DNA from 4 places in the Virgibacillus ihumii genome. Region 4 is predicted to be linked to each of the others. Evidence: riboswitches for the same ligand, from Rfam matches in the RefSeq annotation. Region 4 holds a riboswitch; each other region holds the start of a gene.
The links. Region 4 has a riboswitch for S-adenosylmethionine ahead of HUX68_RS17545 (LLM class flavin-dependent oxidoreductase). Riboswitches for the same ligand answer to the same signal wherever they lie in the genome.
Positions count from the first base shown of each region.

Region 1 (3,192 bases), 1.7 Mb from region 4:
TGGGTCCTATCTTATATGCCGTATTTGCTAAGAAAAAAGCATCGCCTAGAGCAGCCGAATCATCGATGTTTATTGGGCTGCTATCTTATCTCATTATCTATTTCGGCGGCATCGAGGAGAGTACGATGGCGGCAGGTGCGTGGTCCACACTTATCGGGATTGGATCGATGATTATCCTTGCGAAAGTGTTGAAAACGCGGCATGCGACTAATGTTAATGTAAGTCAGGCTCAGTAGAAAGGGGAAGATATATGAATACAATGCTTGCTATATGGCTCTTTGGATTTATACTTAGTCTATTGATTACCGGATTTTCTTTGTGGAAGTGGTATTTTAATAGTTAATAGTGCTGCAAAAAGTGGGCTCACGCGATTTTCGCGAGCCCACTTTTTGCAGCCGCCGATAGAAAGCAAAAAACCGCCGTATTCAGGCGGTTTTGTTTATCTATTATTTAAATTCAGGTGCTTTATAACGCGCAGTCACTACTTTTTTGCGCGTGTAAAAATCGACGCTGTCTTTACCGTTTGCATGCAATGTGCCGAAGAATGATGATTTCCATCCCGAGAATGGGAAAAATGCCATTGGGGCCGGAACACCAAGGTTAACCCCAATCATACCTGCATCGATATTCTCCCGGAAATAACGTACCGAGGAAGTATTTGAAGTGAAGAGGCATGCACCATTGGCAAATTCAGACTGGTTTGCTGTTTCAACTGCTTCTTTCAAGTTCTTAACGCGAATTACAGATAACACAGGTGCAAATAGTTCCTCTTTCCAAATGGTCATGTCTGTTGTTACGCCTTCAAAAATGGTTGGGCCAACAAAGTAACCGCCATCCAAGTCATCTTTACGACCGTCTCTTAGCAGCGTAGCTCCTTCAGTGACACCCTTTTCAATGTAATCTACTGTTTTCTTTTGGTTTTCTTCCCGGATTACCGGTCCTAAAAAGACGCCATCATCCAGGCCGTTCCCCATTTTTACATGATCAGCAGCTTCCTTTAGTTTTGCGATGAATTCATCGGCAACATCATCTTCAACGGTTACTGCTGCACACGCCATGCAGCGCTCTCCAGCTGATCCGAAAGCTGCAGAAACGATGTCTGCTACCGCATCATCCAGATTGGTATCTTTTAAAACAACGGTATGATTTTTTGCGCCAGTCAGAGCCTGGACACGTTTCAGGTTTTCGCTTCCCCGTTTGTAAACATATTCCCCAACTGGTTTCGAACCGACAAAGGAAATCGCCTTAATACCAGGGTGGTCAAGAATGCCGTTTACAACGTCGTGTGCACCATATACAATGTTAAATACGCCTTTAGGGAGACCAGCTTCTTCCAGCAGTTCAGCTAGTTTTTCTGTTAATAATGGAGTTTTTTCCGATGGTTTCAAGATGAATGTGTTACCGACAGCTATTGCCATAGGGAACATCCAGCAAGGTACCATCATCGGAAAGTTAAATGGTGTAATTCCGCCAATAACACCAATTGGATAGCGATAGTTTGCTGCTTCAATGTCTGTTGCGACATTTGCCAGCGAATCTCCCATTATAAGCGTCGGAGCACCGGCTGCAAATTCCACATTTTCAATCCCGCGTCCGACTTCACCGAGTGCTTCGGTTGTGTTTTTGCCGTTCTCGATTGTAATTATGCGGGCTAATTCTTCCTTGTTTTGTTGCAGTAATTGCTGATAGTTAAATAGAATTCGTGCGCGTTTTTGGACCGGCACATCTTTCCACTGTTCAAATGCCTGCTGTGCAATGTCTTGTGCATAGTCAACTTCTCCCTTAGTTGACAGGGGCACTTTCGCGATAACTTCTTTGGTTGCAGGATTGTAGACATCTTCGTATTGAGTAGTTTTACTATCAACCCACTCACCGTTTATGTAATTCTTTAGTTTTCGTACTTCAGTTGCTGCTTTCGTCATATGCTATTCCTCCTTAAAAAATAAAAAAGCCTTCCGGGAAAATAAGGAAGGTTTGGCTAATTAATTCTTATTTTCCATAAACATGCTGGATGTAGCACCTTTCTATTTACAGAAGGTTGCTGAAGTATCATCGGGCCAGATCCCTCACTTCTCTTAATAAGAAAATTTATTAAATTGTATATTCCATCTTAAACATCATTAAACCTATTAGTCAAGTAGGAGTTGTGGCGTAAGGGGATAGAGACATTAACTGGTATGTTTTTTCGCCTTATAAAGTCGCCATATCCGAGTGAACAGAATAACTATTCCCAGCACCAGGTAAAAGGGTGCACGTTTCATTTCATCCCAGCCATCGATAGCCGAAGCAATTACACCAACAGCCAACACTGCTATGATTATATTAAAGGTTACCCCGACTTTCGTGTTGTTGATGTTTATGTTTTGCCTCATTTTTTACTCCTTTAAAAGACTTCAATTATAACTAATTATAAGCGATTTAATCCTACTATGTCCACGACTCGAAATTCATGTTATGGCATTCTTGCCTTGGATAATATTCCCTCGCTAATACGAATAAAATGATACGACAAGCAAATGTGGGGGAGTTATATGAAAAAATTAGTGCTGGCGGTAATCTTGCTTGGGATAGGTGTAACAATATATTTCATCGCAGATAAATCCCCTGAGGAAATTGCAGTTGAGACAGTGGATATGTTTTATGCATTTGAGCAAACTGGGGATTTTTCAGATTCCTGGGAAATGTTCCATCCGCTCATGAAAGAGAAATTTGCTAAGGGACATTATTTGCAGGACCGTGCCCATGTGTTTATGAATCATTTTGGTGTGACGACATTTTCGTATTCGATTGGGGAAGCGACTAAAATTGAAAATTGGAAAATGGAAGATGAAGCAGCTCCAATTGATGTTGTATACAAAGTAACCGTGTCACAGGTGTTTAAAGGGAAATATGGTAACTTCACACTCGTCCAGGATGTTTACGCAGTGCAGGCAGATGGCGAGTGGAAGGTGATGTGGGATTACAAGAAGTAATTGTTGTGTGGTGCCTGTTATCCCGAACTATTTAGAATTGCATGGATTGAATCAAGTGACAGGCACCACAAAAACTATTCCTTCTCATTGTTTCCTTTATCTGATGTTTCCCTTTTAATATCAGCCTCTGGATCCACATCCGAACCAAATTCGGTTTGCATCTTATCTTGTGGGGAAACCCCCATTGTGTCCATCACTTCAGTTTGATCTTTTAAATCAT
Region 1 is NZ_CACVAN010000001.1:1,845,589-1,848,780, reverse strand. Features, by position in the region: gene HUX68_RS09105 (sodium:solute symporter family transporter) at 1-236, shown strand, start outside; gene HUX68_RS09100 (CoA-acylating methylmalonate-semialdehyde dehydrogenase) at 447-1,922, opposite strand; SAM riboswitch class I at 1,987-2,085, opposite strand; gene HUX68_RS09095 (hypothetical protein) at 2,169-2,372, opposite strand; gene HUX68_RS09090 (hypothetical protein) at 2,532-2,972, shown strand; gene HUX68_RS09085 (YndM family protein) at 3,047-3,192, opposite strand, start outside.
Region 1: another riboswitch for S-adenosylmethionine. It lies ahead of HUX68_RS09100 (CoA-acylating methylmalonate-semialdehyde dehydrogenase); the one in region 4 lies ahead of HUX68_RS17545 (LLM class flavin-dependent oxidoreductase).

Region 2 (3,192 bases), 1.7 Mb from region 4:
TAGCAGCACTCAAATAGGTTGATGCAAAGGACAGCCCAAGCACTACCGGACCCAGCTTTTCACCACCAATCGCAAAATCACTCATATTTTTCGTTTTCTTCGAGCCAACAAATCCTAAAGCCAACATAATGACCAAAAACAACGATAATCCGATCCACAAATAGATTGTTAGTGCGTCCATTTTCTCCTCCTTTTAACGTGTTGTTATTTGCTTAATACTCCTAATTTTTTAGCAGGATGATTTTCCGGCAAGTGGGGCTGTCCTTTACCAAACATGTTCTCCCGCAATGTTTTTGCCTCATATTCTTTCCGATAGATCCCGCGTTTCTGCAACTCAGGCACAACATAATCCACAAATTCCTCAAATGTCCCCGGTGAATACGTTTGGGCAATATTAAATCCATCAGCATCGCCCTCGATTGCCCACTCTTCTATTTTGTTGGCGATCTGTTCCGGTGTCCCGATAAACCGGACCGTTCCATTGCCAAGCCCATGATTTTTAACAGCCTCACGCAATGTCCATTTTTTATTTGGATCTTTGGCATACATATCCAGATTCCCCTGAACAGCTTCCGTTTTCATATCCTCGATATACTGGTCAGGATCGTATGTGGAGAAATCAATCCCTGTATGCCCGGATAACAGCGAAAGCGTTCCTTCATAGCTGACCTGCTCCGTAAGTTCCTCATATTTGGCATAAGCCTCTTCTTCTGTCGAACCGATAATCGGCAAAATCATTGGGAAAATAAGCACATTACCAGGTTGTCTGCCCTGTTCCTTCGTGCGATTCCGAATGTCCTCGGAATATTGCTGCAAAGCATCCAGTGAATGATTTTTTGTAAAAACAGCTTCTGCGTGTTTTGCCGCAAAATTTCTTCCCCTTGGTGAAGCCCCTGCCTGGAAGAGAACCGGCGTACGCTGTGGCGATGGTTCGACTAAATGCGGTCCGGGTACATCGAAAAATTCCCCTTGATGATTAATCAAGTCGACCTTATCCGGATCTGCAAAATTGTCATTTTCTTTATCATAAATAACGGCATTGTCATCCCAGCTGTGTTCCCATAACTTATAAACCACTTCCAAAAACTCATCCGCCCGGTCATAGCGGAGATCATGCTGAAGGCGTCCGGAAAGACCAAGGTTCACCGCTTCACTTTCCAAATACGATGTCACCACATTCCAGGCCACACGCCCTTCTGTCAGGTGATCCAGCGTGGATAACTGCCGTGCCAACGCATAAGGCTGTGCGTATGTTGCGGATATGGTCGGTGCAAAACCTAAGTTTTCCGTTACCGCCGCCATTGCCGAAATCGGAATCAACGGATCATGTGCGGGCAGCTGTACAGCATGCTGTGCCGCCGGTCGATGGCTGTTTTTATAAACACTGTAGGTCCCTAATACATCAGCGATAAAAAGTGCATCGAATTTCCCACGTTCCAACACTTTTGCTGTTTCTGTCCAGTAAGACAATCGGTTATGATTGGTACCTTGATCTTTTTCATATTTCCACAACCCTGTTGAGTGCGGAGAAGGTGAGTTTTGGATAAAACCGTTTAAATGAATTTGCTTTTTCATAAAATATCACTCCTTGAAAGTTAAATACACTAAACCAATAAGAAAACTAGAATTTAAGCGTATAGGTGACTGCAAATTAGGCGTTTTCCTTACAAAACCTTTAATCATCACGCCTTTTGCCGGAAATCCTGTATGTACTTGTTTACACTTCCATTTTTTATACGCTCCCCTTTCCAATCAAATGCAAAAAACCCTTCTCCGAAATAGAGAAGGGTTCACAAAACAATGAATTAATTTTGCCGCACCTTCTCATCTTCGGAATGCTATCCATTCCTCTGAATTTGGCACCATGCTTAATAAAAGCTGGTTGCCGAGAGTTCACAGGGTCAGTCCCTCCCTCTCTCTTGATAAGAAGTAATCATAATTATTTAATTTTTGTTTATGTTATCACAGATATTTAATTTGTCAACATGAATTTTAGATCAGTACAATTTCAATTATCCACTCATTATGCAGTTGTTCATCCTTGAATTGACTGCATTATATCAGCCATCATGCATAATCATATATGCGCACAATTTCGAACTGGATATGCGCGATTTCGGAATGGATATTCGCGGTTTTGAACCGGATATCCACGTTTTTGCAACCATTATTCGCGATTTCGAATCAGATATTCGCGTTTTTAGATAATCCCATAATTTTGATTAATTCGACCTACGATTCGAATATATGATGACCCCATCATATATGTGCGATTTTGAACCGCTTATGTGCGGTTTCAACATCGATATGTGCGGTTTTGACACATATATGTGCGATTCCGGACCAGATATGTGCGATTTCATCCCCAGCCGGAAATCTTACGTTCCATACTCTCTTACTTTTTCTTCCGAATCCCGATCACACGGCCCGCTTCTTTTGGCTTTTCTTCCGGCGTATGCTCAGCAGCCAGCTCTTCCACCTTCGCAAAAACTTCTTCAGGAAACGGTGCCGGACTGCCGGATGTCTGATCAATTCCCATCAGCATCTGCTCACTGGTTGCAGCACGTTTTCCTTTTTCGCCATACAATTCAAAAAAGACGTGCGCTCGTTTGGCATCATAATCAAGCAGGCTCAAACGAACCTCAAAAGGCTCATCCAGCTTCATTTCATCTAAATAACACACGTGATTTTCCAGCGTAAACATTGTGTAGTGTTGAGAATCACGGAAATCTCCGGTCAAGCCGATCAGATTCATAAATGCATCAACACCCCAGCTGAATGCACGCACATATTCGGCATCATTCATGTGGCCGTTGTAATCAATCCAGTCTTCGCGGACAACATCACTCAAGATTACTTTGCTCATCGTACCGTCCCTCCCGTTCGTTTAAAGTTTACCTGTCAAATTAGCGCTTGGCCAGTATTTTTCCAGCAGCTGTTGCAGTTCAATTAAAAATTCATTACGACGTTCTTCCAGCTTTTCCATTTCAACGCCTGCTGTTTGCTGTTCACAGCCTTCAATTACTTTTTCGGCAAGCTCATCCGTTAACTCCGGTGCTTCCAATTTTGTCCATGGCAATTTCAGCGCGGGTCCAAATTGTTCCAATAGATGGCGCATGCCTGCTTTTCCGCCACCCATATGCAACGTCATGAAAGGCCCCATCAGAGCCCAACGCAATCCCGGGCCATATA
Region 2 is NZ_CACVAN010000001.1:1,849,861-1,853,052, forward strand. Features, by position in the region: gene HUX68_RS09105 (sodium:solute symporter family transporter) at 1-181, opposite strand, end outside; gene HUX68_RS09110 (LLM class flavin-dependent oxidoreductase) at 205-1,575, opposite strand; SAM riboswitch class I at 1,822-1,929, opposite strand; gene HUX68_RS09115 (thioesterase family protein) at 2,396-2,866, opposite strand; gene HUX68_RS09120 (3-hydroxyacyl-CoA dehydrogenase NAD-binding domain-containing protein) at 2,888-3,192, opposite strand, start outside.
Region 2: another riboswitch for S-adenosylmethionine. It lies ahead of HUX68_RS09110 (LLM class flavin-dependent oxidoreductase); the one in region 4 lies ahead of HUX68_RS17545 (LLM class flavin-dependent oxidoreductase).

Region 3 (3,192 bases), 2.2 Mb from region 4:
AAAGATACGTAATCATCATGATAGTAGCCCTCATCGTCAGGACCTCTATGTGTAATAATGTTGTTTTGGTTTGTAAATCGGTTAAGCTGATCTTCGTTCAAATCCTCAGGTTTATTTCGCAGTATTCCAATAAAACCGCACATCACTTTTGCCTCGCTTTCATTCATGTTGAACCCTTAAAATTATATCATAAAAGATGCATCTTGACGAAAGCCTTATTTTCATTGAAATGCCTTTGCAATTACATTGTCAAAACTGAAATCCCGATTAATTAATAGGCCGAATGATAAATTTCAGTGTTTCCACCAAAATTCAGGTGGTGACCACAACTAGATCACCCCACAAAAAAGAGGTGCACTTAAACACCCCAGTTATCCCTCTTTTACAATGGCCTGCAATTCTTCGACTTTATCGGTTTTCTCCCATGGAAATAAGATATCTGTTCTGCCGAAGTGGCCATATGCAGCTGTGTTTCGGTAGATTGGACGTTGCAGATCAAGCATCCGAATTATACCTGCTGGCCGTAGATCAAATATTTTTCGTGTTGCGGCTTCCAGCTCAGCTTCATCGACCGTACCGGTGCCAAATGTATTGATGGAAATCGACACTGGCTCAGCCACACCGATTGCATAAGCCAATTGTACTTCACATGTTTTCGCAAGCTTTGCCGCCACAATGTTTTTAGCAACATAACGGGCTGCATATGATGCAGACCGGTCCACCTTGGTGGAATCCTTTCCACTGAATGCACCGCCGCCATGTCTTGCATATCCGCCGTACGTATCCACAATGATCTTACGTCCGGTCAAACCGGCATCACCCTGTGGTCCTCCAATTACGAACCTTCCCGTCGGATTGATAAAAAACTTGGTTGATTCATCAAGCAGATTTGCCGGAACAATCGGTCGAATCACATACTCAATCAGGTCCTTTTCGATTTGTTCAGTTGTTATATCCTGATGGTGCTGTGTTGAAATAACAATTGTATTCACCTTTACCGGGTTATCTTTTTCATCATATTCGACCGTTACCTGTGTTTTTCCGTCAGGGCGTAAATAATCCAAAATTTGCTCTTTACGTACATCTGATAATCGCTTCGATAATTTGTGTGCGAGCGAAATCGGCAATGGCATTAATTCGTCCGTCTGATCACAGGCAAACCCGAACATTAACCCCTGGTCACCCGCACCAATCGAAGCAATTTCTTCATCCGTTTTCCCCTGCCGTGTTTCATACGCCGTATCAACTCCACCGGCAATATCTGCTGACTGTTCATCAATAGCAGTCAGCACGGCACATGTTTCCGCGTCAAATCCGAATTTAGCGCGTGTATACCCAATATCCTTAATCGTTTGACGGACAATTGCAGGAATATCTACATATGTAGTAGTAGAAATCTCCCCCGAAACCAATACTAATCCTGTAGTTACTGTTGTCTCACATGCCACCCGGGCATTCGGATCATTTTTTAAAATTTCATCCAAAATAGCATCTGATATCTGATCGCAGATTTTGTCAGGATGCCCTTCTGTAACAGATTCAGATGTAAATAAACGACGATTTGCAGCCATGTGGCTAAGTCCTCCCTTTAAAAAATAGTACGGAAATCTATCTATTCAGTGTATGTTTATGTTTTAATAAGGTTAGAAAAAATAAAAAAACCTTTCCTGCAATCATGAGGAAAGGTGTCCTGAAGCCTTTCGCTCTTATTGTCCAAGGATAAATCCTTGCGTCAGATTAGCACCTTTTCACAGCATGTGACGGTTGCTGGGCTTCATCGGGTCTGTCCCTCCACCGACTCTGAATAAGAGAGTTTCCGCTCGAAATTCAGCATAACGGAAAAGCGCTGTCATGTCAACAATTTACAAGGGAATGACACACTTGACATGAAAAGTTCATATAAATATTCGTATAATTAGTATGGACTAATTTTATGAATGTGTTATACTAAATAAACAGATTTACAACTTGATTATTAAAATGTACTTTAATTAAAATCCATCATAAAGGAAGGTATCACAAATGAATGCGGTGGAACAATCAAAATTAATCAAAGATTTACTTTCACATGATAATCTGCAAAATAACCTTTCCGTACCACAGCTTGTCGAGAAAATTCTGGCACGTGAAGAGGGAACGCTGTCTGCATCAGGTGCAATTCGTGCGACTACCGGTAAATATACCGGGCGATCCCCAAAAGATAAGTTCATCGTTCGGGATGAGACCACTAAGGACGTCATTGACTGGGGAATCGTCAACCAGGAGATTGATGAGGCATCTTTTGATAACCTTTACAAAAAGGTGGTTGCCCATTTAAAGGAACGAAATGAATTATATCATTTTCAGGGCTATGCCGGAGCCGATACAAATTACCGGCTGCCAATTGAAGTTTTCAATGAATATGCCTGGCACAATCTGTTTTCCAGACAACTGTTTATCGAACCGACGGAGGAAGAATTGGGAACCCATCATTCCGAATTCACTATCATATCTGCCCCTACATACAAGGCAGACCCGAAAGTCGATGGAACGAATTCCGAAACGTTTATTCTTGTCTCATTCAAACAACGCATCGTTCTGATTGGTGGTACTGAATATGCCGGAGAAATCAAGAAATCCATTTTTTCCGTGATGAATTTCCTGCTCCCACAGCGTGACATTTTATCGATGCATTGTTCTGCCAACGTTGGTCAGGAAGGGGATGTTGCATTATTTTTCGGACTTTCCGGAACCGGTAAAACTACGCTCTCCGCAGATCCGTACCGCCGATTAATCGGGGATGACGAACACGGCTGGAGCACGAACGGTGTATTCAATATTGAAGGTGGCTGTTATGCAAAATGCATCAACCTTTCACAGGAAAAAGAACCGCAGATTTATGACGCAATCCGGTTTGGATCGGTACTGGAAAATGTCATTCTTGATGAAGAGTCGCGTCAACCGGACTATGATGACACATCGCTGACAGAAAATACCCGGGCCGCCTATACCCTGAAAAATATTGATAATATTGTTTCGCCAAGTGTAGCTGGCCATCCAAACACCATAATTTTCCTGACAGCTGATGCATCCGGTACTTTACCGCCCATCAGCAGATTAACCAAAGAACAGGCTATGTATCACTTTTTAAGCGGCTACACCAGTAAGCTTGCCGGTACAGAACGCGGCGTAACCGAGCCACAGGCAACGTTT
Region 3 is NZ_CACVAN010000001.1:1,338,362-1,341,553, forward strand. Features, by position in the region: gene asnB (asparagine synthase (glutamine-hydrolyzing)) at 1-143, opposite strand, end outside; gene metK (methionine adenosyltransferase) at 372-1,571, opposite strand; SAM riboswitch class I at 1,704-1,811, opposite strand; gene pckA (phosphoenolpyruvate carboxykinase (ATP)) at 2,023-3,192, shown strand, end outside.
Region 3: another riboswitch for S-adenosylmethionine. It lies ahead of metK (methionine adenosyltransferase); the one in region 4 lies ahead of HUX68_RS17545 (LLM class flavin-dependent oxidoreductase).

Region 4 (3,192 bases):
TTGGAGAAACGTTCCAGTTCCTCCAATTGCGGCGAACTTTGTAACAACAAGAGATCCACTCCAGCTTCTTCAAAAGCTAAGATCTGTTCAGCGATTTGCCTAGGCGTACCAACGAGATTCGGACGCAGCCCCCGATTGGATACCGAGTAATCCTGTAACTGAATCTGCTGTTCAAGTTCCGATTTGGATGTGAAGTCCTTGAACCCGACATAGCCACTTGTGTCTTTTACTGTGGTAATTCGTTTTAATTCTTTCTGAGCTTCTTCCTCTGTATCACGGCAAATCACATATGCTGCCATTCCAATACTCCGGAATGGCTCACGTCCGGCATCCTTTCTGCGTGCCTTCATGCCGGAAATCTTTTCTGCAGCCTCTTCAACCGTATGTCCATGAAGGATATAGGCATCACAAAGCGACGTAATAACTTGCTTGCCCTTTTTACTTTCACCACCTGCATATAAAACAGGATTCGGACGTTGCACGGGTTTTGGTGAAAGCTTCGTATCTTCAATATTGTAAAAACTCCCGTCATAGGAGAACGTCTCCTCGGTCCATAACCCTTTTAAAACCTCAATAAATTCGCTTGTCCGATCATACCGTTCATTATGTTCCGTAAAAGCCCCGCCATATTGTTTCGCCTCTTCGGCCCACCAGCCGGAAACGATATTTAAGGTGAAACGTCCATTACTGATGTGATCAATATTCGAGGTCATTTTTGCCGTCACAGCCGGGTTATGAAACAACGGACGGACAGCCGCCATAATTTCAATTTTTTCGGTCACTGCTGCCAAAGCTGCCGCCGTTGACCATGCCTCCAGCGAATCTTTGTCCGTACCTTTAATATCATTCAAGTAAAGTTCAGCAATTAAGGTTGTATCAAATCCCCATTTTTCTGCTGATTGAATTGCTTCTTTTGCATAATCAAATGTTGGCGGCATCTGTTCATCCTCAACATTGCGAAGCCACCCGCCAAAAATCGGCAGCCAAAAACCATACTTCATACATTCCACTCCCCGCCTTAGATGAATTAAACGCAAAAAACTCTTTCCCCGGATAGGAAAAGAGTTTTATACTAAAAATCAGTTTTGTCCTCCCCTATCTTTCAAGACATGCTTGATGGAATTGGCACAGTATTCAAAGGATATACATCCATAGTGAACCTGTTGCCGAGGCTTCAAAGGGCCATTCCCCTCCACCTCTCTGGATAGGCAATTATTTAATTATTGCTTTTTATCATAAAGTAATCATTTATGTCATGTCAATAGAAAAGCCTAGTTAATTGATGGGAATTGTTAATCCTAGAAACCGGACACCGTATTGTCAAGTATCTCAGAGATCCCAGTAATCTGCCCTTCTTTGCTTCGCTTTTTCCTTTTTGATTCGATTTGCCTCCGCGCTTCCGACTTCTTTGGAAAACTCGGAATCCCGCTTACTGGAATCAAACCCATCCTTATTCTTTTGATCAGCATCGTTTTTCTTCGTTCGCTTAGCCATAATGTAACCTCCCTTTTTCTCTTAGTATGAGAATTGAAGGTTAAAATATACCGTTATTCTAAAAGGGATTCGTCACCCAAATGGTTGAAGTTTTATCTCTTTTTCTGAAAAGCTCAATAAGTTTAGCCTCTTATATGGAATTTCATCGCCATAATTGATAGATGATTATGATGAAGATACCTTGTCCTTGAATTGATTGAGCTTTTCGTTTGTTTCTTTAATGAGCTTTGTGAGCTTATTGGTATCCGGATTTTCTTTCTGTGCTTCACCGATGAGCGGATACAGACTCTTTTCAATATTTTCATACGCATCAGGATTTCGTTCTTCTATCTTCTTTTCAATGGGCTCCCAGCTTTCTGAAAGTGTCTTCCCATTACTGTTGATTTTCCCGGTTTCGCCGGGTGATGATTCAATGGTATTCTTCAATTCATGAAGAGAAGTCAATACCTTTTCAATTCCTTTATCCAAAGAAGCTGAATTGTTTTCTTTTTCATTTTCAGAGGCTTGTTCTGACTTCTGCTCATTTTCTTCTTTTGATGACTCACTATCGCCGCCCGATCCACAGGCGGTTACCAACACAACAACGACCAAGGTTACGAACAGCAATAATAAATTTGATTTTTTCATCTGAACACCTCCACTGTTTATTAGTTTGTGCCATTTTAACAACAGATATATGTTAAGTAAAATAAATATTAATAATAATCATAATAAGAATTTGTGATAAAGGAATATAAAAACAACTCTTGTGTCAGATTTTATGTATGAAAACCGCAAAAAGACAATCCGCCTAAAAGGCAAATTGTCTTCCGCAGCAACTGCTTTCCGTTAAACTAATTTTATTGCTTCATTGACAGATGTAGTTCCGCCGACAACCTGAAATTCCTTTCCGACCGTAGTTTCATCCTGCAAGCTGGCAAGAATAACACTTGCTATATCTTCTCTTGGAACCTCGCCACGATCCACTTTTTCCGCCAGTTCCACCTGACCGGTTCCTTTATCATTTGTCAGTACGCCAGGATGAATAATTGTATAATCCAAATCTGTCTTGCGCAGCCAATCATCAGCAAAATTTTTTGCAATAACATACGGCGCAAAGGATGCATTAGCCTCCTGAATTGCTTCACGGGTCGTATCAAACGAACTGATCATTACAAAGCGCTTCACACCTGCATCCTTAGTCGCCTCAATTGTTTTAACAGCACCATCCAAATCGACCATAATGGTTTTATCTTTTCCAGTGTGGCCGCCAGATCCTGCTGTGAACACAACTGCATCGACGCCCTCAGCGGCTTGTGCAATCGGCTCGATATCTCCTTCTAAATCCACAATTGCCGTTTCCGCACCCAGATTTTCAAAGTAAGACGCCTGCTCCTGCTTACGAATCATTGCCTTTGCTTCAAAACCGTCACTTTCCTGTATGATTGACACAAGATGCTTTCCAATTTGACCATTTGCACCTGCTACAAGAATTTTCAAATTATCCATCCTTTCAAAAAAGATTTCACCTATCTATCATATATGAATGGGAAAGAGATTGTCTAAATTCCCGTCTCAACAATTTTTGGTTTACTCGTCATTTGACCCCCGTTTTGTTTTACGATGAATATTGTACAATACTCTGTCCATTTTTAATTTGTGTCTTTCCGAAACGGACTGTTAATGGACAGGATAGATATAAACTCTTCATTCAACTCC
Region 4 is NZ_CACVAN010000001.1:3,552,606-3,555,797, reverse strand. Features, by position in the region: gene HUX68_RS17545 (LLM class flavin-dependent oxidoreductase) at 1-1,001, opposite strand, end outside; SAM riboswitch class I at 1,093-1,211, opposite strand; gene HUX68_RS17540 (hypothetical protein) at 1,330-1,494, opposite strand; gene HUX68_RS17535 (hypothetical protein) at 1,660-2,121, opposite strand; gene HUX68_RS17530 (SDR family oxidoreductase) at 2,323-2,982, opposite strand.